3 regions of the Shewanella sp. FJAT-52076 genome follow, and region 3 is predicted to be linked to each of the others. Evidence: predicted binding sites of a transcription regulator. Region 3 holds the regulator's gene; each other region holds the start of a gene.

Region 1 (10,431 bases), 1.6 Mb from region 3:
GCGGCGGTCACCAGAGTCAGCCATATCATCAGGCCTGCCAGCAGCAGGATCTGCCATACGCGACCCAGATCCACATATTCATAGCCCTGATGGCCAAAGAGGAAATTGTTGTCGAGGCTGAAATACTGCTGAACCCCCAACCATTCACCGGCCATGGAGCCCAGCACCACAACAACCAGGGCGGCCCAGAGCACATTTACACCAAGACGCTGATATTTGGGCTCATAGCCGGACAGTGCAGGGGCTATGTAAAGACCCGTGCCGAGCCAGGCCGTGGCAATCCAGAACACGGCCAGCTGGGTGTGCCAGGTACGGGTGACTGAATAGGGCAGGATCTCGGCCAGTGGCAGACCGTAGAACTGTTGACCCTCCACCGCGTAGTGGGCCGTGATGCCCCCCAGCACTATTTGCAGCAGGAACAGGCCTATGGCGGTGATGAAATACTTGCCCACGGCCTTTTGTGATGGGGTAGGCTTGAAGCGGAACAGGGGGTCTTCTTTTGCAGGCTCTGGCAGTGGATGGGCCTTACCGGCAGCGTGATACCACACCAGACCACCAATCCCGGCTATCAGGGTGACAATGCTCAAAATCGACCAGACGATATTGTCCGAGGTGGGGGTATTGCCAAGCTGAGGATCGTAGGGCCAGTTGGCGGTGTAGGTGTAAGTTTCACCCGGGCGCTCAGTGATGGCCGCCCAGGCACTCCAGAATACGAAGGCGTTGAGCTGCTGACGGTTTGCCAGATCGGGGATGGTGCCTTCTTTCATGGCATACTGCTCACGCAGGGTTTGCATGGAGGCATCGTCACCGAAAAGTGCCACATAGTGCTCAACCACCTTGCCAATGGCCTCAATGCGTGTTGCGCTCAGTGGGACTTCCAGTTTATCGCCGTTGTTGAACAGGGTGTTGCGGCGCATATCGTCCCGCAGAGCCTGTTCAAGCGCGGCCTGCTGTGACTTGTCCAGCTCGGCAAAGGCTTTGCCATACTGGTTGTTGGCGCTGATGTTGAGCCAGGCTTCGGCCTCACGGTGTAACCAGTCGGCTGACCAGTCGGGCGCCACATAGGAGCCATGGCCCCAAATAGAGCCCAGTTGGTGCCCACCCATGGAGCGCCAAACCAGCTGGCCGCGAAGGATGTCGTTTTTGCTGTAAAGCGTTTGACCGCTTTCACTGGTGAAGGCATCCGGAATGGGAGGCATCTCCCGATAGATTTCACTGCCAAGGCTCAGCAGTACTGTGAAGGAGGCAATCAGCACTATTAGCAGTGCAATTGCCGTTTTGCGAAGTGAACTCATTGTGGCCTCTCTAGCGCTTGTTCTAATGTCATCGCTATAAGGCAGAATGCGTGCCATTATTAAATATTCAGTAATTATAAATACTTACTGTTAATTTGTTTTATTGAATTGTTTTTGTGACAACGGCATTTGATGTCATAAGGACATTACGGTTGTTTAAATGACATTGTTTAGTGTTGATGAATATTGGCAAGATCTTGCTTGAAGCTGCCGACTCTGCAGGGTGAGTGGGCTAAATGAATGTTAAGCAGTAAAAACCAATATAAAACAGGAGTTTTACTTTTGGTTTTTCGACATTAAATTTGCTTTAAAATACCGTTTTGTCACATTTTGTCTGTATAATTGTCGCGATTTCTTGATAGGGAGGCGCAATGATTGCAGAAAACATGAATTTGTTGTTTTTGGTCGGCGCCTTGCTGGTGGGGCTCAGTGTGGTGTTAAGCCCCCTGTCTTCCCGACTGGGTGTACCCATATTGCTGGTATTCCTGGGAGTGGGGATCCTCGCCGGTGAGGATGGTCCCGGCGGCATACAATTCAACGATTACTCCACGGCCTACCTGGTCAGTAACCTGGCGCTGGCGGTTATCCTGCTGGATGGTGGCCTCAGAACCAAGATGAGCAGCTTCCGGCTGGCGCTCTGGCCTTCGCTTTCCCTGGCGACATTTGGAGTGGCCATTACCACGGTGTTGACCGGCTTGCTGGCCGCCTGGCTGTTCGACCTTAATTTGCTGATGGGGCTTCTGATTGGTGCCATCGTTGGCAGTACCGATGCGGCCGCGGTGTTTTCGCTGCTCAAGGGCCGGGCGCTGAACGAGCGCGTGGGTTCGACCCTCGAAATTGAATCGGGCAGTAACGATCCCATGGCCGTGTTTCTCACCGTCAGCCTGATTGCCATGATAGCCGCCGGCGGTGAGTTTGATGGTCCCGGGCTGATGCGCGACCTGGCGCTTCAGGCCGGTATGGGGATGGCCGCCGGTTTCGGTGGGGGGTACCTGATATGGCATCTTGTCAACCGTAGCGTGCTGGCAGATGGACTTTATCCCATTCTGGTGCTGGCAGGCGGCCTGTTGCTGTTTGCTCTGTCCAGCTTGCTCGGTGGCAGCGGTATCCTGTCTATCTATCTCTATGGTTTGTTCCTTGGCAATCGCGGCATGCGCGGAAAACACAGTACGCTCGCTGTGATGGACGGCCTGACCTGGCTGGCGCAGATTGGCATGTTCCTGGTGCTGGGACTGCTGCTGACGCCGTCATCGCTGCTCGAGGTTCTGGTACCCGGACTGGTACTGGCGCTGGGGATGATTTTTATCGCCCGGCCGTTGGCCGTGTGGGTAAGCCTGGCGCCCTTCAAGCGTTTTGTGGCAAGGGAGCGCTGGTTTATCAGTTGGGTGGGCCTGAGGGGCGCAGTGCCCATTATCCTGGCGGTGTTCCCCATGATGGCCGGCTTGCCCAATGCCGAGCTCTACTTCAACCTGGCCTTTTGTGTGGTACTGGTCTCTTTGCTGCTCCAGGGCTCAACTTTGCCCTTGGCGATGAAGCTCGCCAGAGTCAGTTTGCCGCCCAAGCCTGAGCCCATCAGCCGCGCGGGAGTCGACATCTTTCCTGCCAGTGAATGGGAAATTTTTGTCTATCGTCTCAAGCCCAATAAGTGGTGTGTGGGCGAGCCATTAAGGCGTTTGTCGATGCCGGAAGGCACCCGCATTGCGGCGCTGTTCCGGGGGAACAATTTGCTGCACCCTTCGGGCAGTACCGAGCTTGCTGCCGACGATGTGCTGTGCGTGCTCGGTCAGGCCAAAGACTTGCCCGCCCTCAGTCAGCTCTTCAGTGAGGCGCCGGAAAACCCGTCCATGGCAGGCTTTTTCGGTGACTTTATGTTGGCTACCTCGGTACGTCTTGCGGATTTGGCGCCGCTTTATGGTTTTAACCTGCATGAAGACGAGGTGGGGCTGACACTGGAAGACCTGATGCATCAAAAGCTTGGCCGCAACCCGGTAGAGGGTGACAGCTTTGAGTGGCAGGGCTGTGATTGGGTGGTGCGCACCATGGAAGGGGATTGTCCAACCTGCCTTGGTTTGAAGCTCAAGGCAGGTTGAGGTGCTGGTATCTGATGCGAATTCGAGACGCTGTTACTTGTAGAGTGACGGCGCGTCCTGTTCCGGGCGCGTCTTGAAGCGGCGATGCAGCCACATGTATTGCGGCAGATTGCGGGAAATCAGCGACTCCACCACCTGATTGCCACGAATGGCGTCGGCGGTTTCGTCTTCACCGGGGAAGTCTTCCAGCGGCGGCAAAATCTCAATGCTGTAGCCCTTGTCATCAGCGTCCCGCTCCACAAAAAACGGCAGAACCCTGGCTTTGCCCAGCTTGGCCAGGGTGGTGGCTCCCGTGATGGTGGCGGCATCGGGCACCGCAAAGAAGGGAATAAATACAGCGGAAGAGCGGCCAAAATCCTGATCGGCCGTGTACCAGATCACTTCGGCATTCCGCAAGCAACGCACCATCTGACGCAAATCGCGCTTGGGCACCAGGGCCTTGTTGGAGCGCAGGCGTCCTTTCACTTGCAGATATTCCATCACCGCATTGTTGTGGGGGCGGTAAACACCCACGCCGGGCTGAAACTGACCAAAAATCCGCGCGCCCATTTCCAGCGGCAAACAATGTACCGCAAACAGGATAATGCCCTGACCCGCGGCAACGGTTTGCTCAACATGTTCGGCCCCCTTGATGCGCATATGCTGCTGTATGCGCTCATCGCTCCACCACCAGGCGCAAATGGTATCGAACACGGCTTTGCCGGTTTCTTCGAAGTTGCGTTTGAACAGGGCGTCGCGCTCGGCGTCGCTCATGTCGGGGAAGCAAAGTTCCAGATTACGTCTGGCGGTATTACTGCGACTGCCAGCCAATATCCTTACCAGTCGGCCAAGTCCTTTACCCAGGGACATCTGCCAATGCAGGGGCAGTAGCGACAAGGCGCGCATCAATCCTACACCCAGCCATAACAGCCAGTACTTGGGGTGATACAGGTGATTGGAAAATTGGGCACTTTCTACCACTTGGGGCTCGCTCTGTTGCAAAAATTCGTGCTTATTCTAACGCAAAACATGCGCAACAGCGGGAGAAAATTGGGTACAATCCGCTTTTAGTTTCGGCAAATTCAATGTGAGTACTATGAAGGTTACGCTGCCAGCTTTTGAGAAGGCCCGGGTTTTGGTTGTTGGGGATGTGATGTTGGACCGCTATTGGGTGGGACCGACCGGACGCATCTCCCCCGAAGCCCCTGTGCCCGTGGTGCGCATCAATCAGATTGAAGACAGGCCAGGCGGCGCCGCCAACGTGGCGCTGAACATCGCCGCCCTCGGTGGCAAGGTGCAGTTGTCAGGCCTGGTGGGACAGGATGATACCGCAGATGCCCTGACTCGCGGCGTGCAAGCCCTTGGCGTTGAACCCCATTGGCTGGTGGTGGAAGATAAGCCCACCATCACCAAGCTCAGGGTATTGTCCCGCAATCAGCAGCTCATCCGACTCGACTTTGAAGAAGCCTTTGATAAGCAAAGCAGTGATGCCTTGCTGACTCGGGCCGAAGCGCGCCTCGACGATGTGGACGTGGTTATCCTGTCGGACTATGCCAAGGGCGCCGTGGGTGAACCCGCCGACTTTATTGCCAGAGCCCGTGCCAAAGGGGTCAAGGTACTGGTAGACCCCAAAGGCAGTGACTTTGCCCGCTACCGGGGCGCAACCCTGCTGACTCCGAACATGAGTGAATTTGAAGCCGTGGTGGGGGCTGTGACCAGCGAAGCGGATTTGGTTGAAAAGGCCCAAAAGCTGCTTCAGGACCTGGCATTGGATGCGCTCTTGGTGACACGCTCTGAAAAGGGCATGACCCTGATTACGCCCAAGGCTCCCGAACTGCATATCCCCACCGTGGCCCGTGAGGTATACGACGTCACAGGTGCCGGTGATACCGTGATTTCGGCCTTGGCCACGGCCCTTGCCGCCGGTGCTGAGCTGCCTCAGGCCTGTGCCATCGCCAATACCGCCGCCGGTGTGGTAGTCGGCAAGCTGGGCACATCCACAGTCAGCCGTATCGAACTGATTGAAGCCCTGAAACCCCATCAGGGCGAGTCAGGCATTGGTGTCGTGAGTGAAGATCAGCTGGTGTATGCCCTGGAGCAGGCCAAGCTTCGCGGCGAGCGGGTAGTGATGACCAATGGCTGCTTCGATATTCTCCACGCAGGTCATGTGAGTTATCTCGCCCAGGCCAAGGCCCTTGGCGATCGCCTGATTGTGGCCGTGAATGATGATGACTCGGTGCGCCGTTTGAAAGGCGATGGCCGTCCGGTGAACTCAGTCGACAGACGCATGGCGGTGCTCGCCGGGCTTGCCTCGGTGGACTGGGTGGTGCCCTTCAGTGAAGACACGCCCCAGCGGGTTATCGCCAGACTCCTGCCAGACCTCCTGGTAAAGGGCGGCGACTATAAGGTGGAAGACATTGCCGGTGGCGCCGAGGTGATTGCCAATGGCGGCCAGGTGAAGGTGCTTGGCTTTGAAGATGGTGTGTCGACCACAGCCATCATTCAGAACATCATGAGCCGCCACTGATGCAGTGGCGACTGACACTGAATCTGCTGTTGTTGATGGCCTGTAGTGGTCTGAATGCGGCGCAGTTCAGTGGCAGTCTACACAACCCTAAACAGGTCATTGTGGCGGGTAAGGAGGTGATTCTCTGTGAGCTCGCCGCAATACCTTCCTGCCTTGCCAGCCTGCCGCAAGAGGTGACGGCGCAATTACCTGAGGATATCCCGGCACTTTTGGGGTATCGCGCCGCGTTGGTGACGCCGGTTTCTCACCCTGCGATAGCCGGGGTGATAGTGATGGCACCTGAGCGCACCCCAAGTCGCGAGAGTGCCATAATCTCAGGGGCTCTGCTGGAGCTGCCGTTGGCAGAACAATCCACCTTAACCCTGTGGCACGAGATTGGCCATTTGGAGGTCAGAGCCCTGCAAGGCTCTGTGCTGCCGGACATCCTCAGCGTGCGTGAGCAGGAATGGCTGGCCGATGCCTACCTTTATTGGCGGGTTGCCAGAGAGAAAGGCAGTCTCACTCTGGCCTGGCAGCAGTTTCATCGCCGTAATCTGCAGGCTATCAATGACGTTAACCAGTTGTCCCATTGGAGCTCTCTTTACTTACTCCCGCTACTTAACAGGTATGATGCCAAAGAACTGGCGTTATTCGCTGAATTTGGTGCTTTTTGCCAGGATTTTTACCCAAGCCTTCCCCAGTGGTCTGACGAAGAGCTGCAGGAGTTTGCCAGCCTTTTGCATAATCTTTTTCAATCCGGTAACACCCGGAATATGCCCCATTATATGTACTGGCGAAAACCGCAATTACGCCCCGTATTGGCGCCCACCCTCGGTTTGCTGATGGGGCCAAACAACGCCCATCAATGGCTCAGCAGACAGCATATGTTAATCAAGGGTTAGCGATTTGGCATGGTGTTCGGTTTTTAGCTGAACACTGGCTGAACGAAAGTCAGATACTCTTATGAATGCCATTTTTCTGGCAGTAATCCCTCTAATGCTTTGGTAAGCTCTGCGCAACAAATATAACAACGGGGGATACATTTCATGGCGAAACGTTCCAAGGTGCAGACTGAGCAGACCATTAACCAGATCATGGATGAGGCGCTCAAGCAAATCCTGAGTATTGGTTTCGACGCTATGTCATACACAACGCTGTCAGAAGCGACCGGGATCAGCCGGACTGGTATCAGCCACCACTTCCCGAAGAAAACGGACTTTTTGGTACGTCTGGATGCACGTATTGGCCGCCTGTTTATGGCAGCTCTGGACTTTTCCAGCGTTGAAGCGCTGGAGCGCAGCTGGATGCAGGCGATGCGCGAGTCCCACTATCGGGCCGTACTGAAACTCTTCTTCAGTCTTTGTGGTTCAGCTGAGCGTGATGTGACACAGTTTCGTGCCATCAGTGGCGCCCGTGAAAGCGCCATGCTGGAGCTGGGCACTCAGGGCGAACGGACCATCAACCAATTGCTGGGCCGTGCGGCTGTTATGCTGATTGCAGAATCCGATACCGCTGTGGCAAGTCAGGCAGCTTGAATGCCCAACAAGCAATAGCGGTAATAGCAGTATAAGAAAAGGAGCCTCATGGCTCCTTTTCGCTATTGGCGCAGTTGTATGTCCGGGGCGAAGTCGATATCCCCCCAGCTATTTATGGTTGCAAGTCTTGCATCCTGGCGGGTGATGGCCAAAGGCTGGCTCTGTTGTCCGCGGACAAAGAGTAACTGATAGCCAAGTTTCGCCAGCGTATAAAATGCAAACCTCTGTGCAGTGGTGAGTTTGTTCCAGTGGTCCAGATTACTGGGACTACCATGCCGCCGGTCAGCTTTCTCCCTGTGGCCTTCTTGGTGGGTGCTTTCATGGGTCATGTCACGCCTCCAACGTGTGCCGTCACTGCCTTAGCAGTACTTTAGTTATACGCCAACGACGGATAATCACAATAGCCTGATTTTCCCATTTATGCATATTGTGTGTCGGTAATGGGTATGGTTTGGCGTTGGATGCACAGGCGTTAATCCGCCGGACCCTTAAATGGATTTTTTGATCTTGGCACTGGTTTACAGTGGCCTCGGCGCGTATCCTTGGACTCTTTTCACCCCCTTCATTAAATCGTTAATGAAATCCAAGGATTAGGAGTACCTTGATATGGATATCGAAAGTCAGAGCCCTGTGGCTGTAGCGCCGGGCGTTCAGGCCCACGCCGACACCCCGCGACATTCGCTGCGACTGGACAATCAGGAATTGGTGAAAACCAGTTTTTGGATAAGCCAGGTCTTTATGATTATCGCCACCGTGGCGGGCGTCTATCTGGCCGCGAAAGAAGGCTTATCCCAGGCCATCGCGTTTGATTCGCTGATGAGTCAGCAAAATAACTATCACCTGCGCCACGCTCTTTACGATGAGCTGGCCGACAACGTGCAAATTCTGACGGCGTATGCGGATAAGATAGAAAAAGAGCGCCCCTTCGATATCAAGCGGCACCATCCCGCAGTGGCCACCTTCGTGTGGGAAAACATGCGCTACTCTCAAAGCACCCTGGAAACCCCATCGGAAATTCTCTCGGCCTCCCGGCGCTTTCATAGCCAGTCGGCGGATATTATCGACAAGCTGGAATCCAAGTTCTATGGGCCCACCTATGGCGTAAAAGAGCTGCGGGTGGTGATAGCGTCCATGGAACAGCACACCTTGCCGGCACTGAAAATCAATTATGAGGCGCTCGGTGAATCGCTGCGCCAGGCTGGGGTATTGGAGGCGTCGAAATGAACAAGCAATTAACCTGTCCCGGCTGTCAGCATCAAAGTTTCAGGGTGTTTGAATTTCACGGTGAGCAGGTGGACACCTGCCAAAAGTGTGCCGGTCTCTGGTTTGAATATGGTGAGTTGGACCGGGCCCTGTCAACGGCCGACAACGGCGATGATGCCGTAGTGCTTGAACAGTCCATGGGGGCGCATCTGGGGCGCTCGGAGCGTCACTGTCACGGCTGTGACTGCACTTTGGAGCGCTACCACCTGATGCAGGAGTTTGAAATCGAAATAGACGTATGCCCTTCCTGCCGCGGTGTCTGGCTCGACAAGCATGAGTGCGACAAGGTGGTGCAGTCTCCCCGGGTGCGTCAGGCGTTGGCAGAGCTTAACGGCAAAATCAGTGTCAAAACCTGGCTGTTCCAGTTTTTGTCGCAAATGCCGGTGGAGTTCAATCTCAAGCCTAAAAGCAAGCCCGTGGTGACCTGGTGGTTGCTGGGTTTGAATTTGGTGATCTTTGGGGTCTACGGCTTCGACTTGTCGATGATAGATCCCATATTCGAGCAGTTTGCCCTCGTGCCAAATCAGGTGATGCACGGCAGCCATGTGTGGACCCTGTTCAGTCATATGTTCCTCCATGGCGACATCATTCACCTCGCGGGCAACATGTACTTCCTCTACGTGGTGGGGGATAACCTGGAAGATGCCCTGGGCCGGGCACGTTTTTTGGGGCTGTATCTGGTGTGTGGTCTCGCGGCTGCGGCGGCGCAAATCATCTCCGAGCCAGGCAGTGATATCTACATGGTGGGCGCCAGCGGCGCCATCGCCGGCCTGTTCGGCATGTATCTGCTGTGGTTTCGCTATGCCAGCCTGACCTTTATGTTCATCGTGTTTCAAAAGAAGGTGTCACCTTTGGTGTTCTTCGGCATTTGGCTCGCGTTTAACATCTTTGGCTTGTACATGGCGGGTGAGGGTGTGGCTTACTGGGCCCACATCGGTGGCTTTGTGGCGGGGCTGATTATCGGCAAGCTGATGTATACCAGAGTGATGGCAGCCAACCCCATGCTGGCGCTAATGAGCTCACCGGAAGTGAGGGTGAGCCGTTAAGCTCAACGAAAAAGGCGCCCAAGGCGCCTTTTTTGTTGCTCATTTCGCTCGTAGGGCCGTGCAGGATATTAAAAACGCCTCGGATTCAGCTCCCAGTATTCCCAGCTTTCCAGCCCCTGAGCTTCGGCCAGTGCCATGGCACGGCTGTGCAGGGCCTGCGCTTCATTTATCGCGCCCATGGCTTTTTTGGCTTCGCTCATTTGTGCCAGCCAGTCGGCACTTTGCTCGCCTGTGTTTTACCCTGAAAGAGTTGGCAGCAAAAGTGAATAATGCTGGCTTTTTCGCCTTGTAATGGCGGCGCGCTGCCCCCATGTTTTGTGTCATCCCGCCTTCTTTTTGGAGCCATTGTTATGATCCTTGCCTGCCCCCAATGCCACGGCCTGAACCGGGTGCCCGACGACCGACTCAGCGACGCCCCCAGTTGTGGTCGCTGTAAATCGCCCTTGTTTACCGGTGCACCGATTGAACTGACCGCCGCCAACTTCGACGCCCATGCCGTCAAATCTGAGCTGCCTCTGGTGGTGGACTTTTGGGCGGCATGGTGTGGCCCCTGCCAAAGCTTTGCTCCGGTGTTCAACGCGGCAGCGGCGGAGATTGAACCCGGTTTTCGTTTCGGCAAGTTGGATACCGAAACCCAGCAGGCTCTGGCGGCGCGCTTCGGCATTCGCTCCATTCCCACGCTGATGGTTATCAAGGGGGGCAAGATACTGGGGCAAC
Region 2 (10,431 bases), 1.7 Mb from region 3:
GCACCTCGACAACCGCAGAGCAATTTCAATTGCTGCTGCGCAGTGCCAAAGAAGTCATCTGTTGCTACGACGGTGACAAAGCCGGTTATGAAGCCGCCTGGCGGGCCATGGAAACTGCCCTGCCCCTGCTCAAACCCGGCGACAAAGTAACATTTTTGTTCCTCCCTCAGGGAGAAGATCCGGACTCGCAAGTCCGTAAAGAAGGCAAAGAAGCCTTTGAAACGCGCATCGATAATGCGCTGCCACTGGCCGATTACCTGTTCGACACCTTGTCGCAGAAATACGGTACAGATAAAGGCAACCTGGCCAAGCAGGCCATTGCTCTGATTGAAAAAATTAAAGACACGGTTCTTGCCAATCTGCTGCTGGAAAACCTTGCCCACAAGCTCGGGATGAACTCCAGTGAAGATCTCAGGAAAAAACTCGGTCTAACAAGTATGTCCACAGGTCCCAAGGCGATGGCGCAAAAGGGACTCAAAGGACGGGGTACACCGCTGCGACTGGCCATTTCACTGCTGGTGCAACACCCCGAACTGGGACACAAACTGCCGGTTCAGCCGGCATTGAGCCACATTCGCATGACGGGTATTGAGCTGCTTATCCAATTGTTGGAGCTCACCCGGGAACAGGTGCTTTCCACCGCCCAACTGCTCGAGTCCTATCGTGACAGCGAGCATTGGGGGCCGTTAACCAAACTGGCCCAGTGGGAACACCAGATTGCCGAAGATAATGTGGCCCAGGAATTTCGCAAAGCGCTGGTATGGCTTAATAATCAATACATAGAGCAGCGCTACCAGGAGCTCAGCATCAAACCCGACTTAACCCGGGAAGAAAAGCTGCAACTCCAAAAGCTTATCGTTGTGATGAAGGGCATGAAGTAGGGCAAAAAACCGCCCCTTCCCTCTGGCACAGCCATAGGCAGATGGCTATAATTGACGATTTGCGCGACTTTGTGGTCCGGCCACGGGTGCGCTCGTTGTAACACTTACCCAAATTGGATGATATCTATGGATCATACTCCGCAGTCGCAACTAAAGATGTTGCTCGCCAAAGGTAAAGAGCAAGGTTACTTAACCTATGCAGAAGTGAACGATCACTTGCCTGCAGATATGGTCGACTCTGACCAGATCGAAGATATTATCCAGATGATCAATGACATGGGTATCCGCGTTTATGAAGAAGCGCCCGATGCCGATGAAATGATGATGTCCGAAGACAACACGGACGAAGATGCCGCCGAAGAAGCTGCGGCTGCGCTGGCCACAGTAGAAAGTGAACTTGGCCGCACCACTGACCCAGTACGCATGTACATGCGTGAAATGGGTACTGTTGAGCTGCTTACCCGTGAAGGCGAAATCGTTATCGCCAAACGTATCGAAGAAGGCATCAACACAGTTCAAAGCTCTGTGGCTGAATATCCACAGGCCATCTCCATGATCCTGGAGCAATTCGACCAGTTCGAAGCGGACGCCATTCGTCTGTCTGACATCATTTCCGGCTTTGTGGACCCCAACGAAGAAGACGTTGGTCCCACCGCAACCCATATCGGCTCAGAGCTTTCAGAAGAAGAGCTGGAAGATGAAGACGATATGGACGAAGACGAAGAGGAAGACGAAGACGGCGACAGCAGCGATGACGACGGCGCCAAAGGCCCGGACCCAGAAGTGGCCCGTGAGCGCTTTGCTGCCCTGCGCACTGCCTACGACAATGCCCTGAAAGTTATTGAAGTCAAAGGCCGTGCTCACCCAGAGTCGACCCGCGCTCTGTTTGAACTCGGTGAAATCTTCAAAGAATTCCGTCTGGTGCCCAAGCAGTTTGACCGTCTGGTCAAGAGCATGCGCGAGATGATGGACAAGGTTCGTGTTCAGGAACGTCTGATCATGAAGCTGTGCGTTGAACAGGCTAAGATGCCGAAGAAGAACTTCGTCAAACTCTTCACCGGTAACGAAACCGACCTGACCTGGTTCAACAAAGAAATTGAAGCCGGACGCCCCTACTCTGCCGATCTCAAATTGGTAGACGAAGACGTTCAGCGTTGCCGCACCAAGCTGGAAGCCATTGAAGTGGAAACCGGTTTGTCCATTGAATCCATCAAGGACATCAACCGCCGCATGAGCATTGGTGAAGCCAAGGCTCGCCGCGCCAAGAAAGAAATGGTTGAGGCCAACCTGCGTCTGGTAATTTCTATCGCCAAGAAATACACCAACCGCGGTCTGCAATTCCTGGATCTCATCCAGGAGGGTAACATCGGCCTGATGAAGGCGGTGGACAAGTTTGAATACCGTCGCGGTTACAAGTTTTCGACCTACGCGACCTGGTGGATCCGTCAGGCCATCACCCGCTCTATCGCGGATCAGGCCCGTACCATCCGTATTCCGGTGCATATGATTGAGACCATCAACAAGCTCAACCGTATCAGCCGCCAGATGCTGCAGGAAATGGGTCGCGAACCTTCACCGGAAGAACTGGCTGAGCGCATGGCCATGCCCGAGGACAAGATCCGTAAGGTACTGAAAATTGCCAAAGAGCCTATCTCCATGGAAACCCCAATCGGTGACGATGAAGATTCGCATCTGGGGGATTTCATCGAGGACACCACCCTCGAGCTGCCACTGGATAGTGCCACCAGCGAAAGCCTCAAGCAGGCTACCCACGAGGTGCTGGCCGGTCTGACTGCCCGTGAAGCCAAGGTACTGCGTATGCGTTTTGGTATCGACATGAACACCGACCACACCCTCGAGGAAGTGGGCAAGCAGTTCGATGTTACCCGTGAGCGTATCCGTCAGATTGAGGCCAAGGCACTGCGCAAACTGCGCCACCCAAGCCGTTCAGAAATCCTCAAGTCATTCCTGGATGATTAATCCTGACTGACACCACAAAGCCACCCCGGGTGGCTTTGTTTTTTCTGGGTATTTTTAAGGCTGCAGCCGATTTGATTACCCAATAACCAATTGAACACCAAGCTGGAATTTTGCGCCATTTGACCCGTGACAAGGCAAGACAAAGTTCGTATACTGCAAGCCGCCTTGGGTTCCACCCGGCAATATCCGGCCCCTTAGCTCAGTTGGTTAGAGCACACGACTCATAATCGTTAGGTCCACGGTTCAAGTCCGTGAGGGGCCACCAAATTCAAACAAAAACGCCTGCTAATGCAGGCGTTTTTGTTTTCAGCGCACTGCGTTATGTCTGCCCCGTCAAGCGAACCGGGTCAAGCAACCTCGCCAGCTCTTCAGCGTCTATGTCGGTCATCTCCAGCGCCACATCCAATATTGGCCGCCCTTCAGCGTAGGCTCTCTTGGCAATGTCGGCTGCTTTTCCATAACCCACTATCGGATTCAGCGCCGTCACCAAAATCGGATTTCGGCTAAGCTCTTTCGCCATACGCCCTTCACATACCTCAAACCCGTCGATGGCCTTGTCAGCCAGGGCCCTCATGGCATTGGTCAAAAGCGCAAGGGATGAGAGTAAGTTATCCGCTATCACGGGCAGCATCACATTCAGCTCGAAATTGCCCGACTGTCCGGCCACTGTGATGCAGACATCATTGCCTATGACCTGGGCACAGGCCATGGCAACCGCTTCGGGGATCACCGGGTTGACCTTACCGGGCATAATCGATGAACCGGGCTGCAGCACCGGCAAGCGGATTTCACCCAGACCCGCCAGCGGCCCGGAGTTCATCCAGCGCAAATCATTGGCAATTTTCATCAGGGTAACGGCCAGTGCCTTGAGTTCACCGGACAGCGCCACCGCCGTATCCTGGCTGGCAATCCCGGTAAAAAGGTGCGGTGCGGGCTGAAATGCCAGACCCGTAAGCAGATTCAGCTCATGGCAAAACGCCTGGGGGAATCCCGACGCGGCGTTAACGCCTGTGCCCACTGCGGTGCCCCCCTGGGGCAATTGCCATAGGGAGATGAGCTGCGACTGCAATTGCAGCTCTCTGGCATCCAACTGGCTGGCCCAGGTTTCGAGGCTCTGGCTCAAACGCACCGGCATAGCATCCATCAAATGGGTACGGCCCGTTTTCACAACTCCCTTTACGCTCGCCGCCTTGGTTCTGATACAGGACTTAAGATGCATCAGGGCTGGCAGAAGGCTCTTGGTCAACAAGCTTGCCGACGCCACCTGAATACAGCTTGGAATAACATCGTTGCTGCTCTGCCCAAGATTCACCTCGTCATTGGCGCTGACAGGGCGACCAAGACTCTCTGAGGCAAGCCGGGCCAGTACCTCATTGGCATTCATGTTACTGCTGGTACCTGAGCCGGTTTGAAACACATCCACGGGGAAGTGCTGCATCAGCGCCTTGTCCTGGCGTAAGGATAAAGCCGCTTCAGAGATAGCCTTACCGAAATCATTTGCCAGCACGCCCAATTGGCTGTTGGCACGGGCTGCGGCGGCCTTTATCAGCAATAGCGTCTCAATAAATGCCTTTGGCATCGGCTGGCCGCCAATGGCAAAGTTGTTCAGCGCCCGTTGAGTTTGCGCGCCATAGAGTGCCCCGGCGGGTACGATAACCTCGCCCATGCTGTCTTTTTCAATCCGGCTATCCATAATAACGTCCTGTTTGCGAAGGGCTTGTGCCTGTTGTCTGACCGCAAGGTGCCAGACATGGCCAGAAAACTGTCCTGCCACGCTGGTAACAAAACACGGCTGTAATATCAGTGTACGCCAAGGACAGATGGCGGGCTGCTCGATTCGCAGATACAAAAAAGCCCATGGGAACATGGGCTTTTTTAGCGTGGGGCGATTCAGTCATCCCGGGTTAATACTTCAAGCAGTTCAATCTCGAAGGTCAAATCCGAGTTTGGCGGGATCATATTGCCAATCTGGCGCTCACCATAGGCCAGATGTGATGGCACCTGTAAACGGCGCTTCCCACCGACCTTCATACCGATAATGCCCTGATCCCATCCCTTGATAACCCGGCCTGTGCCTATTACGCACTGAAATGCCTGGCCCCTGTCATGGGAGGAATCAAACTGGGTGCCATCGGCGAGCCAGCCCCGATAATGGGTGGTAATAAGGGCGCCCTTTACCGCCGCCTTACCCTCGCCCTCAATCACATCTTCTATTTGGAGTTCAGACATACAGACTCTTCTTTCACTATTTATCGATAAAGGCTGAGTGTACCACAGCAGATACCGGACACCCTGCCCAGGGCGGACACTCAAGGTGTCCGAAAGTGGTGAATTCGACCAACTGATAGTGTCCGGCCGGACAACCATTCACGAATGAAAACACAAACCCCTTTCATATCAAATAATTAAATATTGGCACGTTACCTGCTTACGTTACCTGTTAATTACTCAGATAACGCTCAGCCAACTTTAGATAAAAGAACAAGGAATTCACATGAAAATCACCGCATCTCTCGCTGCTTTGTCTCTGGTATTCGCCTCTGCCGCCACAATGGCAAACGAAAGCCAACAGCTGTCGGTATCGGCCAACGGATTAAAAGGCCTGAATGTCGAAGCCGGCGCCGGCAGTTTCATGCTCACCGGCAGTGATACCGACCGGGTACAGGTCGAGGCTGATATCTTCCACCCCAAAGGTGACAAGCCTGAGTTCACGCTGGAAGTTCGCGGCAACACCGCCTATCTGGTGGCCAAATTCCCCGAATCCTATTCATTTTCAGGCAAGTCGCCCTACATCAATGTCACTGTGACTATGCCCCAAACCCTGATGTTAGACCTCGTGGACGGTTCGGGCGACATCGAAATCCGCGGCCTCACGAGTGATATCCGGGTTAACGATGGCTCAGGCAACCTCCTTATCGAGGGTGGCAATCAGGTGTCCATCAATGACGGCTCAGGGGATCTGACCCTGACCAAGAGCACTGGTGATGTGGATATCAACGATGGCTCCGGCAATATCACAGTATCCGACATTTCAGGCAACGCCGACATCCAGGACGGCTCCGGTGATATCAGGGTAACGGCTGTCATGGGGAATGCCAAAATTCAGGATGGTTCCGGCAATATCTTCGTTGACCAAGCCAAGGGCAAGGTCGAAATCACCGACGGCTCGGGCAATATCAACGTCAAAAACGCAGGGGGCCTGATTATCCACTCAGATGGCTCTGGCAGCGTAAATACCGCCAATATTCAAGGTGATGTGATCCTTCGCTAAGCTGACCTTTCACAATCCAGTCTTCCCGGCGCTGAAGCGGTCCAGAGCTTGCCTTGGCCGTTTCGGCCCACCCTCAACTGTTAATGAGTTCAGCGCTTGCGGATAACCAGGGTCACCTGGCCAACGGTAATGCCAAACTTATTGATATCGCTCTTGTTAAGCAGGGTGTTTTCATCAATCAGATAGAGCCAGTCGTCAAAAGCAACCTCAACCTCGCTGCCATCGACCTTAAGGCGCATATCGTAGCGCCAGCGCAGGGCAAAGCCTTCGAGCTGCCCCTCGGCGACACCTAAAATATCATCGGCACGACCAAGCCAGCGGCCAACGCCCTGTGGTTCGAGCTGCCATACCCGGCGCTGCTTTTCCCCATCATCAAATACAAAGTCTTCTTCGAGGATGATGCGATTGTCTTCGAGTCGCCCCTGCATGGTGACCACAAAGCGGCGAGTGACCTTGCCACTGATGTCCTGCACCATGCCATGGGCATCAAGCTCTCCCACGAAAAATTTATCCAGCTTCAGCTCGTTATTTACGCCGCGGTAATCGTCGATGTCGGCGCTCTCGCAGCCCAAAAGCAGGGTTGCACTCAAAAGTAACACTAACAATCGCATGAAGTTTCTCCCAAAAGCTGTGCCCTGAGGCTGGGCTCACTGGTGTCGTCTCTAAGCCAAATCCCCAAAAAGGCCTGCATCAAGCCGGTGTCTTTCACGCTGCCAAGGGATTGACCGTTATGGAAAAACTCGCCCTGGCTTTCATCGCTTGCCAGCAGAAGCAGGGTATCGCCGCGCTGCACATCCACCCACAAAGGCGCAAGTTTAGCCAAAAACGCCTTAACCTGAGCTTCACTCAGGCCCTGCTTTTTCCACTCGCTGCCAGTGGCATCCAGCAAGTCTTTGGCCTCGATATCCCGCGAGTATTGAATTTCCAGCGCCTGGGGATAGCGCCCGAGCTGGTACTGACCATCGACGGTGTAAAGGCTTGCGTGGTAAAGCTCAAGCCACAGCCAATTCATCTTGCCTTTGCCCACCCGGCTCATGCCATCAAGAGGGTTATCCGCACTGACGGCGGCGCCCACAAAGGAGCTGAGCGCGACCAGCAGTAGCGCCCCTGACAGCCTTTTAAATGCTTTGCCAGCTGATGTTATCGCCATGACAGGTAGTCTCCGTTGCCTGGCAGCCTTTGCTGCAGCCAAAAGAAGCCGGGAATAATCGCTCCCCAAAGAGGCGCAATGAGCAGGAAGGTGAGCAGGTTGCCAAGGGGCATTACCACGGCGCCAAACTCGGCCCCGGCAATGTAGCTGCCAGCGCCGCCGAACACACCGGTAAATACCTGCACCCAGATGGGCTGGTTGCCAAGCCAGGCGAGACAATGCCCCATGGCGAGTAAAAAATGCAGCCACAGCAACATCAGCCACACTGGCATGGCGCTGAACTCATACACCCCGGCGTACATCAGCAGTGTGTCCATGGTCATGCCTACGAGTGCCAGTGGCAGTAGCTGAAAGTCCTTAAGCCGCGTTGGACTTAAGGCAAAATGCACCAGCAACAACAGACACAGCCAAATCAGCCCCTCGCCTTGCCAAAGCACTGCAATCCACCAGGCGGCAGTGTAAACAGCGGCGCTGACAAGCAAAAACCATTGCCGGGTCATAGGGGGCTCCTTTGATTTTTAAGGGCGCCAGCCAGGTCTTGCCGCCACCAGATGCACAGCACTTGTGGTGCGCTCCCAGAAGCCGCCTTCGCAGTAGCTCAGATAAAACTTCCACAAGCGGATAAAGCGTTCGTCGTATCCCAGGCTGCGAATTTGTGGCAGTTCGCGGTCAACGTTCTCGTGCCAATGCTTCAAGGTGCGGGCGTAGTCTTCACCGATATCGTCCAGACTCAGCATTACCATGTCGGTACGCTGGGCAAGCAGGTTTGCCATTCGGCTCACTGACGGCAAACAGCCACCGGGGAAGATGTATTTTTGAATAAAATCACAACCTTTTCGGTAGCTCTCGTACCTCTGGTCAGCAATGGTGATGGCCTGCAGCAGCATTAATCCATCGTCCTTGAGCAGACTTTCGAGCTTGATGAAGAATCCGGGCAGGTATTCGTGTCCCACGGCTTCAATCATCTCGATGGAAACCAGGCGGTCGTATTTGCCCTCCAGCAATCGATAGTCTTTTTTCAGCAGGGTGATCTGACCTTCCAGCCCGGCCTCACGAATGCGTGCCTGGGCATAGTCGTGCTGCGCATCCGAGATGGTGGTGGTCGTCACCTTGACCCCGTAATGGGTTGCCGCGTAAATGGCGAGCGCTCCCCAGCCGGTACCGATTTCCAGAAGCTCCATGCCCGGCGCCAATTTCAGGCGCTCACAGATGGTGGCAAGTTTGTGTTGCTGGGCCGCCTCCAGGGTTGCATTGACATCGGGATAGATGGCAGAGGAATAGAGCATCGACTTATCGAGAAAACACTCGTACAGGGCGTTGCCCAAATCATAATGCGCCAGAATGTTGCGTTTTGAACCTTCAATGCTGTTACGACTTAGCAGATGGCTGATTCGGTTGGTGACCCCTGAGAGGAACGCAAAGCGCTTCTCCAGCCTGTCCAATAACGGCAGGTTGGCGGCAAAGAGACGTACCACCTCGGTCAGGTCCGGACTGTCCCAGTGACCATCGATAAAGGACTCCCCCGCCCCAACGGAGCCGGATAGAAGCACCTCTCGAAAAAACCGTGGCGACTTCACGTGGATTACCGCCTGAGGTCCCTGATGGCTGCCAAACACCAGAGTTTCGCCATCACAAATCAGTCGAAGGCCACCGTAGGAGAGGCCTTTGAGAGCGGTCAATAAGATCCGTTGAGCCAAAGATTCCAGCGTCGATGAAGTGCTCTTATTGGCAACTGCGGTATTGTCCATGGTTATTTCTCCACCGGCCCGGGGTGGGCCACAAAAGTCACACCTTTTCGAAACAGGCTCAGGGCCTGCCGATAAATGCCATACAGGATATAAGCTGTAAGCATGGGAAAACGTTTAAAAAATTTATTCAACCCTGCCTTATCAAAGGCCTGACCATGCAGCCGTAAACCGGCACGAAACAACCGCTCACCGCCGTCACGCTCGTTATCGATTTGAAGGTGAAAGCGTTCATTATTGACCTCAACCTGCCAGCGATAACGCATATCCAGGGTCATAAAGGGCGAGACGTGAAACACCTTGTCGTTCACTGCCTGGCCCTTGTCGTGTGCCTCGGTTACATCAACCAGATAACAATGGCGCTCGTTCCAGGGCGTGTTACTCACCTCTGCAAGCAGGTAGCGCTGCACATCGCCATCACATAAAAAGAAGAAATTCACCGGGCTGAAGTAGAAACCGAAATGACGCACCTGGCCGGCAAACACCACCCGGTTAAGCTCTCCCTCGGCGCCAAGTTCCCGGGCTTTGGCCAGCACACGTGCTTTTAACGCCTGCACAGCGTTTTCAGGGGTATCTCCTTTGCCATGAGTGTTATCGGCGGGACCATTGGCAATCAGGTAATCAGCTGCGCGAAATCGCAGCGGCCGAAACCACAACAGACCAAACAGGCCACTGAGGTTTGCCAGCCCAGGCAGCTCGTCCAGATCCATCACCAGCATGGCCATGGGGTAACTGAAGCTGTGGCGCACCGCCCCCAGCCGCTGATGGCTCACATGGCCAAAAAAGATGCCGCTGTTCATGCGCTCTCCAGGCTGACACCAAAGCGCTGGCACACATCCAGGGCGCTTCTTACGCCATCTTCATGGAAGCCGTTGTACCAGTAGGCGCCGGCAAAATGGGTGTGCTGCTGGCCGCAGATATCCGCTCTGCGCGCCTGCGCCGCCATGGCAGCCGAGGAAAACACCGGATGGGCATAGCTGAACTGGCGCAGAATCTTGTCTTTGGCGATGGCATCGGTCTGGTTGAGGGTCACCATAAAATCAGGAGAGCCCGCTGGCAGCCGCTGCAAGGTGTTCATGTGGTAAGTCACCGCCGCCGGACGCTGGTTGTCTTCGTCGAGACGATAGTTCCAGCTGGCCCAGGCGGCTTTGCGTTTTGGTAACAGTCCCGTGTCTGTGTGCAGTACCACGTCATTGCGTCTGTAAGGCAAGGCGCCAAGGACTTCCCGCTCGGCATCTGAGGCATCGGTGAGCAGCTTCAGTGCCTGATCGCTGTGACAGGCCAGTACCAGCTCGTCAAACTCATGCCAATCCTGGCCATTTGTCTGAATAGACACCCCTTCGCCATGGCGTTTTACCGCAGTCACCGGTGTCGAAAGATGAATGCGCTCGGCAAAAGGTGCCA
Region 3 (10,431 bases):
CCGAGCGGGGTGAGAGAGAATCACCCCGACTCGACGGAATCGGGGCAATGATTTGTCTGACTGCCACTGCGCGGTAGTGCCACCTTGCCTCAGCGTTCCCCGTCCCCCGTTAACCGGGCGCCGGGTTTAGACAATGGCGCCTGAAGATAGCTCAGGCGTTGAAAGTTTGTAGTTTGGAGATTTCCTGTCGCAGTCCGGACAGTTTCACCTCGAGGGCTTCTATTTCCTGCTCGAGCTTGCTGCGACGGCTACTGCGGGATTGATGTGATTCCCGGATCCATTTGAGCAGGGTCTTGCTGGCGATGCCGTGATCCCTGGCGACTTCAGATGGCAATCGGCCGCCTTCGAGCACGGCCGTAACGGCTTCCTGACGCCGGCTCTCGTATGCTGAGGACATGATCATAATCCTGTCCTCCTGAATTTGACCTCTCGTCCCAGTTCCCACTGACTTACGCCAGCAGACCCAATGTAGTGCCACTCTGATTTCAAGTGGTTAAATACAGATGTCAGGTACTTCATGTTCGACTCCTTTATTCAACACCCACAAAGAGGTATGCAACTTTGATGTCAATTTGCTAATAGCATTAATATCAAATGTTTATGATTTATTTATGTCAGCACCAGTGGCGGATTTGCCTGATTTGAGGGCAAGGTGCCCCAAGTTGGTGCCCTGGGGAGATAGATCGGATAAGCATTGGGCAATCGCTCGGCGTTCAGTTGCCTGTCATCTTGCAGTCGTTATACTGGCCGCAAAAATGACAAGAGGTATTTCCATGAACAAGAAAGCAATTTTTACCCTGACTGGCGTATTTGCCCTGGCGACCATGGGCACAGGTTGCAGCACAGTGAACCCCTATACCAACGAACAGCAAACTGCCAATGCCACCACAGGCGCTATCATAGGTGCCGTTGCGGGTGCGGCCGTGGGCGTAGCCTCTTCCAGTAAGAGCGACCGCGGTAAAGGAGCGCTGATAGGTGCAGCATCGGGTGCGGCCGTGGGTGGTGGTATCGGTTATTACATGGACGTGCAGGAAACCAAACTGCGTCAGCAGCTGCAGGCCAGCGGTGTCAGTGTTACCCGCAATGGTGACAACATCATTCTGAACATGCCAAATGACGTGACCTTTGCCGTAGACAAGACTGACTTGAGCCCTCGCGCCATGCAGGTATTGGACTCAGTTGCCCTGGTGGCGAAGGAGTACAGCAAGACCCGTTTGAATGTACTGGGTTATACCGATTCCAGCGGCGCCGACAGCTACAACCTGCGTCTGTCTCAGGTGCGAGCTTCAGAAGTGGGTAACTACCTGCTGAGCAAGGGCGTTGCTGCCGCGCGTGTTTCCACTCAGGGCATGGGCGAAGCCAGTCCCATCGCGTCCAACGCCACCGCTGAGGGCCGTGCCCAAAACCGCCGCGTAGAAATCATCCTCACGCCTATCGGCTAAAACTGATATTGCGGGAGTTAAAGGGAGGCTTTGCCTCCTTTTTTTATTTGTCTCTGCGCGTTATCAGCGGGTCAACCCAAAGTTTGATAGAACGCAGGCTGTGATCCTCCTCCTTGCCTCAGAGGCGCTACTGGGGTTTGCTTGAACTTCTTGTTACCAGCTCCGTGAAGGCCACCCCGGCCTTCATCCTCACCTATATCACGGAAGAAAATGAAAAAATCCATACTGCTCATATCCATACTGGCTTCCATCGGCAGCGCCATGGCCGCCGAACCTCTGGAACTTCGCGCTGCTGGCAGCCTCAAAGCAGCCATGGGCGACATAGTGCAGGCCTTCGAGAAAGACTCGGGTCAGGCTGTTGTGGCCCAGTTTGGTCCCTCCGGATTGCTGCGGGAGCGTATCGAGTCCGGTGAAAGCGTTGATCTGTTCGCTTCAGCCAATATGAAACACCCACAAACCCTGCAGGCCAAAGGCATGGGAGACAAGGTGCAGGGTTTTGCCCGTAACCAACTCTGTGCGCTGGCGCAGCCCGAGATTGCGTTGACCCCGGCAACCCTACTGGAGCGCATGTTGTCAGCCGATGTGCGTGTGGGTACTTCCACGCCCAAGGCCGACCCCTCCGGCGACTACGCGTTTCGGGCCTTTGAGTTGGCCGAAACCGTTACACCCGGTGCCGAGACAAGGCTCAAAACCAAGGCACTGCAGCTCACGGGTGGACCAAACAGCGCCAAACCGCCCAAGGGCGTCAATCCCTATGCCCACGTGATGAAGACCCGTCAGGCGGATATCTTCCTGACCTACTGCACCAATGGTCGTCTGGCCCGCAAAGAATACGCCGAGCTGCAGCTGGTGCATTTACCGGAAAACCTGGCTGTGGGAGCCGACTATGGGCTTTTGGTAATAGATGAGCGCGCAAGGCCGTTGGCAGACTACATTTTGTCACCTGCCGGACAGGCCATTCTTGGCGATTATGGGTTTGCCGCGCCACGCTGATTGTGTTGCCGGACTTGCAAGATAAAAAATAAATCATTTAAATGAAAAGTAACTTTTTATCCAGGAGTCCGGCGCTATGGGTCATCCTCGCGGAGTAGCAATGGCAGTGGAGCGTCTTGGCGACAATGTGCGCTTGCTGTCGTTGCAATACCAGGATCACGCCTTGAAGCTTTCGCTCAATATCGAAGGCCAATGCTGTGAGCTGTCATTTGAAAAATTATTGGGGTTCAGAGTGTTGGATGAGGGCGACCTGCTGGAGTACTGGGCAGAGCTGAGCCTGTCCAACGGTTGGTTGTATGAGGTGTCTGAGGGGGGCTGGCTGGAGCAGGAAAGCCTGCGCAGCGGCTTTATGGCCAGCAGCCACCATGCACCTAGGGAGTTTTTGGTAGTGACCCAGAAGGAGTGTATCTCAGTGCTCACCCTGACACAGCAGCCTCAGGTGCGTTGGTGTGATTGCCAGCAAGTCATGGAGTACACACCATAGCCCGGTGACGCTTCAGCGCATTAAAAATGCCGTCGCCAAGCCCAGGAAAGCAAACAGCCCTATCACATCTGTGACTGTGGTCAGCACCATGCCACCGGCCAGTGCCGGGTCTATTTTCAGTCGTTTAAGCAGCAAGGGAATGCTGGCACCGGCGAGTCCTGCCACCGTCATATTGATCAACATGGCCCCGCCTATCAGTGCTCCCAGAGCCAGATCGCCTTTCCACAACCAAATAGCGACAAACACCAGGACTGACCAAAGCAGACCGTTGAGAAAACCAATGGCAAGCTCCTTGCCGATAAGCCAACGGGAGTTACTCTGGCCTATATGGCCCAGTGCCATCCCCCGAATCACCAACGCCAGGGTTTGATTGCCGGCCACGCCGCCCATACTGGGCACTATCGTCATCAGGATGGCGATGGTGGCGAACTGCTCCAGGGTCGACTCGAACAGGTTACTGACCGATGCGGCCAGTAGGGCGGCGAACAGATTAACGGTAAGCCACAATGAGCGCCGGAAACTGCTTTTGAGCACGGGGCCAAAGGTATCTTCATCGTCATCCATACCGGCCATCCCCATCATTGAGTGCTCGGCATCTTCCCGAATAACGTCCACCACATCGTCGATGGTGATTCGCCCCAGCAGCTTGCCCTCTGCGTCTATCACCGGCGCTGACACCCAGTCGTGGCGCTCGAACAGGGCCGCAGCCTCGGTATCCGACATGGTGGCGGGAATGCCTTCGATATCCGCATCGATAAGCTCACGTATGGGCATGGAGGGGTTGCAGGTGAGCAAGGCGGTAAGCCTTACCGCCCCGAGCAGCACATCGTGCCTGTCTACCACATAGAGCATGTCGGTAGCCTCTGGCAGGGAGCCGAGCTGGCGCAGATAGCGCAGTATCACATCCACATTCACGTCGGGGCGTATGGTCACAGTGTCGGTATTCATGATGCCGCCGGCGGTCTCTTCCGGGTAGGAGAGTGCCTGCTCGGCGCGGCTGCGGTCTTGAATCGACATGGATTGCAGCACCTGCTTGTAGAGGCTGTCGGGCAGGGAACGCAGTATGTAGGCCAGATCGTCTGTGTCCAGACCAGCGGCTGCACGGGCTAAACGCGCCGGACTCATCTGGCGGATAAACTTGTCTTTTATCTCTTCGCCGAGCTCTTCGAGTACCTCTCCGGCAAGCTCAGGATCGATAAGTTGCCACAATACCTGACGGGTACGGGGAGGGGAGGATTCGAGCACCAGCGCGATATCGGATGCGGCCATGTTCAGCAGCATCTGGCGCACATGCACAAACATACCGCTGCCCAGGGCTTCATTGAGCTGATTCAGCAGCAGCTCGGTTTGCTCGTTATCCAGAAGTTCGACAGCCATCGCTTTCCCCCAAGAGATGAATTGGGGGATATATTAGCAAATTTAATGGGATGGACGAAGCGAAGCCGGGTCAGCAGTCTTCGTCGAAGCGGGCGTTGATCAGGTTACACACGGCATCCATGGCCTGCTCGGCGTCTTCCCCTTCGGCGATAATATGGATGGTTTTGCCCATGCCGGATTCGAGCATCAGGAGACCCAGCACGCTGGCGGCCGAGGCCTGTTTTGCGCCCTGAACCAGAGTCACGCTGGCCTTGAATTCAGACGCCAATACCGCCAGTTTGGTGGCGGCGCGGGCGTGCAGGCCCAGCTTATTGACTATGGTGACGTCACGTTCAAGTTTTGGCATTCAGTTCCCGGTGGCGGGCCTCAACCTTGTGGTGAGAGTTGGCGAAGCGTTTGGCAAGCTGCTCGGCAATATACACAGAGCGGTGTTGGCCACCGGTGCAGCCAATGGCAATGGTGAGGTAGCTGCGATTATTGCGCTCTAAGTGAGGCAACCAGGTTTCCAGCAGGTTTTCGATTTGCCAGATGTACTTGTTGACCAGTACCTGACGTTCCAAAAACAGCTTAACCGGCTCATCCAGCCCAGTGAGGGGCCTCAGCTCCGGCTCCCAATGGGGATTGGGCAAGAAGCGGGCATCAAACATAAAGTCTGCTTCTGTGGGCATGCCATGCTTGAAGCCGAAAGATTCAAAGATAATCACCAGCTCTTTGTCGGTGCGCCCAAGCAGTATCTGCCTGACAGCATCAGCCAATTCATAGACATTCAGATTGGAAGTGTCCAGGAAGTGGTCGACCATGTTGGAGATAGGGGCCAACATTTTGCCTTCGAGCTTGATGGCTTCCTGCAAAGAGACCTTGCTGCGGGACAGGGGGTGCAAACGGCGGGTTTCGCTGTAGCGTTTCAGCAGCACCTTGTCGCTGGAGTTGAGGAAAAAGCTGGTGAGCTCTACGCCTTCCGGGAGCCTTGCCAGCTCTTTTTCGAGGGCCTTTTCCTGCTCCGGCATATTGCGGATATCGATGCTGATGGCGACCTTGTCGTTATTGCCCTTGAGCTGGGCAAGCAAGGGCCCAATCAGCTGCAATGGCAAATTATCGACGCAGTAGTAGCCCAAGTCTTCCAGTACCCTGAGGGCTACCGACTTTCCGGAGCCAGAGCGCCCGGAGACTATAACGAGTTTCATCCGATGATTACCTGGTAAAGTTCCTTTTCATCGTGGCTCTTGCGCAGCTGTTTGAGGATCTGCTTGTCATTCAGCTTTTCGGCCATGGCGGCCAGGGTGCTGAGATGTTGCTGACACTGGTCCGATGGAACCAGCAAGGCAAACAGAATGTCCACCGGCTGCTTATCAATGGCGTCATAACCTATGGCTTCTTCACACTTGATAAGCACAGCTAAAGGCTTATCGATAGTGCCAAGGCGGCCATGGGGAATGGCAATACCATTGCCAATACCGGTGCTGCCCATTTTTTCACGGGCCAGCAGGCTTTCGAATATCTCTTGAGACGAGAGGGAGGGATTCTGGGCAGCAGCGAGATCGCTAATCAGCTCCAGCACCTTTTTCTTGCTGCCCGGAGTGGCACAGCTAGTGCACTCCGGCGCCAGGATGGTACTTAGTTCCATCGTTAATGTTTGGTCAGTTTCTCTTTGTGTTTAATAACCTGACGGTCCAATTTATCAATTAGGGCGTCAATGGCGGCGTACATGTCTTCATGTTCTGAAGTGGCGAATACCTCGCCACCGTTGAGGTGAAGCTTGGCTTCTGCGATTTGCTGCAATTTCTGAACATTGAGAACAACGTGGACATTATTGATCTGTTCGAAATGGCGTTCAAGCTTGGAGAACTTGCTCTCTACGTAGTTACGCAGTGAATCAGTGATTTCGATATGATGCCCAGTCAGATTGATTTGCATAGACACTTTCCTCCAAAGACCTTGGGTGGGTTATAAACTCTTACGTTGGTTCGACGGTGGGATCAGCATCGCTTCTCGGTATTTGGCGATGGTGCGTCTAGCAACGTTGATTCCTTGTTCTGCCAGAAGTTCCGCCATTTTGCTGTCGCTCAATGGTTTCTTCTGATTTTCTGCCGCCACCAGTTTCTTGATAAAGGCGCGGATGGCAGTAGATGAGCATTCTCCGCCATCTTCGGTCCCGACGTGGCTGGAGAAAAAATATTTGAGTTCAAAGATACCCCTTGGGGTATGCATGAACTTTTGGGTGGTGACCCGTGAGATGGTGGATTCGTGCATCTCTACCGCTTCGGCGATATCGTTGAGCACCATGGGTTTCATGGCCTCTTCACCATACTCAAAAAAGCCCTGCTGGAACTGCACTATGCAATTGGCGACTTTCAGCAAGGTGTCGTTGCGGCTCTCCAGGCTCTTGATAAACCACTTGGCCTCCTGCAAATGCCCGCGGATAAACTGGCTGTCAGCTTGGTTGCGACTGGTGCGTGCCATGGCGGCATATTGCTGGTTCACACTCAGTTTAGGCATACAATCGGGATTAAGCTCTACAACCCAGCGGCCATTTTTTTTACTGACCGAGACATCTGGAATGACATACTCATCCTTGGTGCTGGTCACAGACTCACCGGGACGGGGGTTCAGCCCCTGAATGAGGATGATTGCATCCCTGAGTTCTTCTTCCTTGAGGCGGGTTTTACGCATCAGGGTACGGAAGTCGCGGTTGGCAATCAGATCCAAATGGTCACGGATAAGCAGCTTGGCGTTGTCCAGATGGGGGGTATCCGCCGGGAACTGACCAAGTTGAATGAGCAGGCACTCTGCCAAATCACGGGCAGCTACCCCGATGGGGTCGAAGTGTTGAATGCGTTTGAGCACGGCCTCAACTTCGTCAAGCTCGACTTCTTCATCGCCCACGGCCTCGAGAATTTCTTCAAGGCTTTGGGTTAAGTAACCCTTTTCATCAATGGCATCTATGATGGCAGTGGCAATGGCCAGATCGGTATCGGAAAAAGGGGTGAGATTTTTTTGCCACTCGAGATGTTCGTACAGACCTTCACTGGTTTCGCCCTGAAACGGCATATCATCTTCGCCACGGATCCCAGGACCGGAAACGGGGGCAGCCGTAAAGACTTCATCCCAGGTGGTATCCATTGGGAGCTCGTCCGGCATGGACTGCTGACTGATAGCGTCTGAAGTTTCCAGCGAAGCACTGTCACTGGTGTCGTTTGAGACGGACTCCTGGCTGAACTGGTCGTCAAATTCTTTATCGCCGCCGTCGGCATCAAACTGATCGCTGCCCAGTTCGTCGTCCAGCTCCAACAGGGGGTTGGCGTCGAGGGCTTGCTGAATTTCCTGTTGCAGTTCAAGCGAAGAGAGTTGAAGCAGACGAATGGCCTGCTGCAACTGTGGCGTCATTGTGAGTTGTTGTCCCAGTTTTAGCTGGAGCGACGCTTTCATTGTACTGCGAATCCTTCACTAAATTATTCAGGTAGAAAGCTTTTCTATCAGGTTATCCGGTGATTTACCACCCTGATTATCCGGATATGAGAAGGGGGCTTTGTTAATTAACTATAGCCTGAATTGCTCACCCAAGTACACTGCACGCACCTGCTGATTGTCGAGGATTTCGGCAGGGGTGCCTTCGGCAATCAAATCGCCATGGCTGACGATATAGGCTTTTTCGCACACATCGAGGGTTTCCCTCACATTGTGGTCGGTGATAAGCACTCCGAGGCCACGATTCTTGAGTTGCTCGATAATCTTTTTGATATCGATAACGGAAATCGGGTCGACCCCGGCGAAGGGCTCATCCAGCAGGATAAATCTGGGGTTGGCGGCAAGTGCCCGGGCAATCTCGACCCGGCGACGTTCACCCCCTGACAGTGACATGCCAAGATTGTCACGGATGTGGGTGATGTGGAACTCTTCCAGCAGCTGCTCCAGCGACTCTTCACGCTCATCGGCGTTCAGCTCTTTGCGCATCTGCAGCACGGCCATGATGTTATCGCGCACCGACAGCTTGCGGAAGATGCTGGCTTCTTGTGGCAGGTAGCCAATGCCTTTGCGTGCCCGCAGGTGCATGGGATCCAGCGTCAAGTCATCATCGTTGATGTGTATGCTACCCTTGTCGCTCTGTACCAGGCCTACCACCATGTAAAAAGTGGTGGTTTTACCGGCCCCATTGGGGCCCAGTAAGCCGACCACCTGGCCGGTATTTACGGTGAGGCTGACGTTTTTGACAACCTGGCGGTTTTTGTAACTCTTGGCGAGATTACTGGCCTTCAGGGTCAGTTGGGTCATTGCTGCTTCTCTTGCTGAGGTTGCTCAGTAGTGCCCTTATCCTGCAGATCCTGCTGGTAATTTTCGGGCTTGATGATGGTGATAACCCTGTCGTCTTTTTTACCGCTGCTTTGGGAAGTGAGCTGCTGCTTTTCGATATCGTAAACGATGGAGTCGGCGCTGACCTGGCTGCCATCCTGCTCGACCTTGGCATTGCCTTTGAGGCTCATAACACGACTGTCGATGTTGTAGCTGATTTCGGTGGCACTGGCATGCACGGTGCGGCCATCTTCCACCTGCTGGCTGTAGGTGGCTGGGTTACCCTTGGCAAGCAGAATACGTCTGCCGCTTTTCTCGTCGGTGAACGAGCTCAGTTCATCAGCCTTGAGCACCAGGCTGCCCTGGGTCAGGGTAACCGGGCCTTCATAAACGATGCGCTTGTTTTTCAGATCGGCATAACTGTTGGCCGCGGCAATTTTTACTTCCTGGCTCAAATCAAACTTGGTGTTGGCCAAAGCCACAGCGCTGCAGGTGCAAAGCAGCACCAGAATGAGCGACTTATTTAGGTTCATAGGTTCCCTTAATCTTGCTTAAGAGCTTAACTTCTTTGGCATTGAGATCAGCATAGAGGCCATGGCCGCTCAAGTGGAAGTTATTGCCGCTGATAATAATTTCTTTGTCGGAGGTGAGGATCATCGTCTTGAGATCCAACTCCAGGTAACTGGTATTGAGCTGCTGCAGTGGCTCGTCTATGGTCAGGGCCTCAATCAGTACTTCTTCTTCGAGCATGACCTCATCGCTGACCTTGTCCAGTCTGCCGGTTTTGGCGGTGAGACGCCATTCGCCCTGGCCATCTTCGGGAAACAGGGTGTAAACAGGCTGAGTAAACAGAGTTTGCGCATCACCATCGAAGTGTTCCATGTAGGAGGCACTGACGCGGCTTTCCAACTTGCCCTCGGCGTTGTAACTGATACTGCGAAGGTCGGTTGCCACGTAATCAGGCTTTTGCACACTGTCTGTGAGCTGAGGTTGACTGGCCTTTTTGCTTTGCACCTGCCAGTAGAGCGTCAGCGCGGTGCCGAACAGCAAAATGATGGCGAGTGTGACCCGATTCATACGCTCATCCCGTGGGCCGAATCGAACTTATCCTGGCTCATTAGCAAGAGATCGGCGAGTTCTCTGAGGGCTCCATGCCCACCGGGTAGCGTTGTGACCATGTCGGCGTGTTGGCGAACAAAGGGATGACCATCGGCGACACAAACCCCGAGTCCCACTGCTTTCATCACAGATAAATCCACCATGTCATCACCAATGTATGCCACTTCGGCCCCATTGACGCCATAGAGGCCAAGTAACTCTTCATAAGGCACGAACTTGTTATCAACGCCCTGATAGATATGGGCGACTCCGAGGGCCGTCATGCGGTGTTCCACAATCTGGGATTTGCGCCCGGTGATCACCGCCACCGCGATACCCGCACCCTGCAGGGCTTTGACGCCATAGCCGTCACGGGTATGAAATGCCTTCAGCTCTTCCCCCTGATTGCCAAGGTAGATGCGGCCATCGGAGAAGACCCCGTCTACGTCGCAAATGAGCAGCTTGATACCTTTGGCCTTGTTCCAGATGGCATCATCAATGGGGCCGTAGAGTCCTTGGTGCATCAGATAACCCCTGCTTTAACCATGTCCAGCATGTTGAGCGCGCCGATTGGGCGTCGCTGGGCGTCAATCACAATCAGGCCGTTGATATTTTTTTCATCCATGAGTTTAAGCGCTTCGGCAGCCAGCATGTGCTCACCAATGGTGATGCAATTGCGGGTCATCACATCGGCAATACTGGTTTGACGCAGGTTAATTTGCGCATCAATCACCCGGCGCAGGTCACCGT

What was found. The regulator sigma-54, encoded in region 3, starts transcription at its own class of promoters, with help from an activator protein. The targets are predictions, from matches to a motif close to GTTGGCACGNNNNTNGNNT.
Region 1: a site for sigma-54 is predicted at 1,335-1,353, ahead of K0H79_RS03685 (nitric-oxide reductase large subunit). Genes of this name have one in related genera too.
Region 2: a site for sigma-54 is predicted at 5,273-5,291, ahead of K0H79_RS04150 (DUF4097 family beta strand repeat-containing protein). Genes of this name have one in related genera too.

Annotation. Positions count from the first base shown of each region.
Region 1 covers NZ_CP080415.1:849,592-860,022, forward strand. Annotated here, with positions in the region: gene K0H79_RS03685 (nitric-oxide reductase large subunit) at 1-1,295, opposite strand, end outside; gene K0H79_RS03690 (potassium/proton antiporter) at 1,667-3,385, shown strand; gene K0H79_RS03695 (LpxL/LpxP family Kdo(2)-lipid IV(A) lauroyl/palmitoleoyl acyltransferase) at 3,419-4,345, opposite strand; gene hldE (bifunctional D-glycero-beta-D-manno-heptose-7-phosphate kinase/D-glycero-beta-D-manno-heptose 1-phosphate adenylyltransferase HldE) at 4,461-5,891, shown strand; gene K0H79_RS03705 (hypothetical protein) at 5,891-6,772, shown strand; gene K0H79_RS03710 (TetR family transcriptional regulator) at 6,917-7,405, shown strand; gene K0H79_RS03715 (hypothetical protein) at 7,468-7,734, opposite strand; gene K0H79_RS03720 (hypothetical protein) at 8,012-8,629, shown strand; gene K0H79_RS03725 (rhomboid family intramembrane serine protease) at 8,626-9,714, shown strand; gene K0H79_RS19285 (hypothetical protein) at 9,783-9,914, opposite strand; gene trxC (thioredoxin TrxC) at 10,065-10,431, shown strand, end outside.
Region 2 covers NZ_CP080415.1:948,526-958,956, reverse strand. Annotated here, with positions in the region: gene dnaG (DNA primase) at 1-881, shown strand, start outside; gene rpoD (RNA polymerase sigma factor RpoD) at 1,008-2,861, shown strand; tRNA gene K0H79_RS04165 (tRNA-Ile) at 3,050-3,126, shown strand; gene K0H79_RS04160 (class II fumarate hydratase) at 3,181-4,554, opposite strand; gene K0H79_RS04155 (FKBP-type peptidyl-prolyl cis-trans isomerase) at 4,752-5,090, opposite strand; gene K0H79_RS04150 (DUF4097 family beta strand repeat-containing protein) at 5,356-6,132, shown strand; gene K0H79_RS04145 (DUF3833 domain-containing protein) at 6,222-6,743, opposite strand; gene K0H79_RS04140 (chalcone isomerase family protein) at 6,731-7,282, opposite strand; gene K0H79_RS04135 (DUF2878 domain-containing protein) at 7,273-7,782, opposite strand; gene K0H79_RS04130 (cyclopropane-fatty-acyl-phospholipid synthase family protein) at 7,801-9,030, opposite strand; gene K0H79_RS04125 (DUF1365 domain-containing protein) at 9,033-9,827, opposite strand; gene K0H79_RS04120 (NAD(P)/FAD-dependent oxidoreductase) at 9,824-10,431, opposite strand, start outside.
Region 3 covers NZ_CP080415.1:3,626,317-3,636,747, reverse strand. Annotated here, with positions in the region: gene K0H79_RS16120 (transposase) at 152-397, opposite strand; gene K0H79_RS16115 (OmpA family protein) at 774-1,442, shown strand; gene K0H79_RS16110 (molybdate ABC transporter substrate-binding protein) at 1,653-2,435, shown strand; gene K0H79_RS16105 (hypothetical protein) at 2,512-2,919, shown strand; gene mgtE (magnesium transporter) at 2,932-4,296, opposite strand; gene K0H79_RS16095 (HPr family phosphocarrier protein) at 4,367-4,642, opposite strand; gene rapZ (RNase adapter RapZ) at 4,629-5,480, opposite strand; gene ptsN (PTS IIA-like nitrogen regulatory protein PtsN) at 5,477-5,920, opposite strand; gene hpf (ribosome hibernation promoting factor) at 5,923-6,210, opposite strand; gene K0H79_RS16075 (RNA polymerase factor sigma-54) at 6,241-7,722, opposite strand; gene lptB (LPS export ABC transporter ATP-binding protein) at 7,834-8,565, opposite strand; gene lptA (lipopolysaccharide transport periplasmic protein LptA) at 8,562-9,116, opposite strand; gene lptC (LPS export ABC transporter periplasmic protein LptC) at 9,103-9,660, opposite strand; gene kdsC (3-deoxy-manno-octulosonate-8-phosphatase KdsC) at 9,657-10,208, opposite strand; gene K0H79_RS16050 (KpsF/GutQ family sugar-phosphate isomerase) at 10,205-10,431, opposite strand, start outside.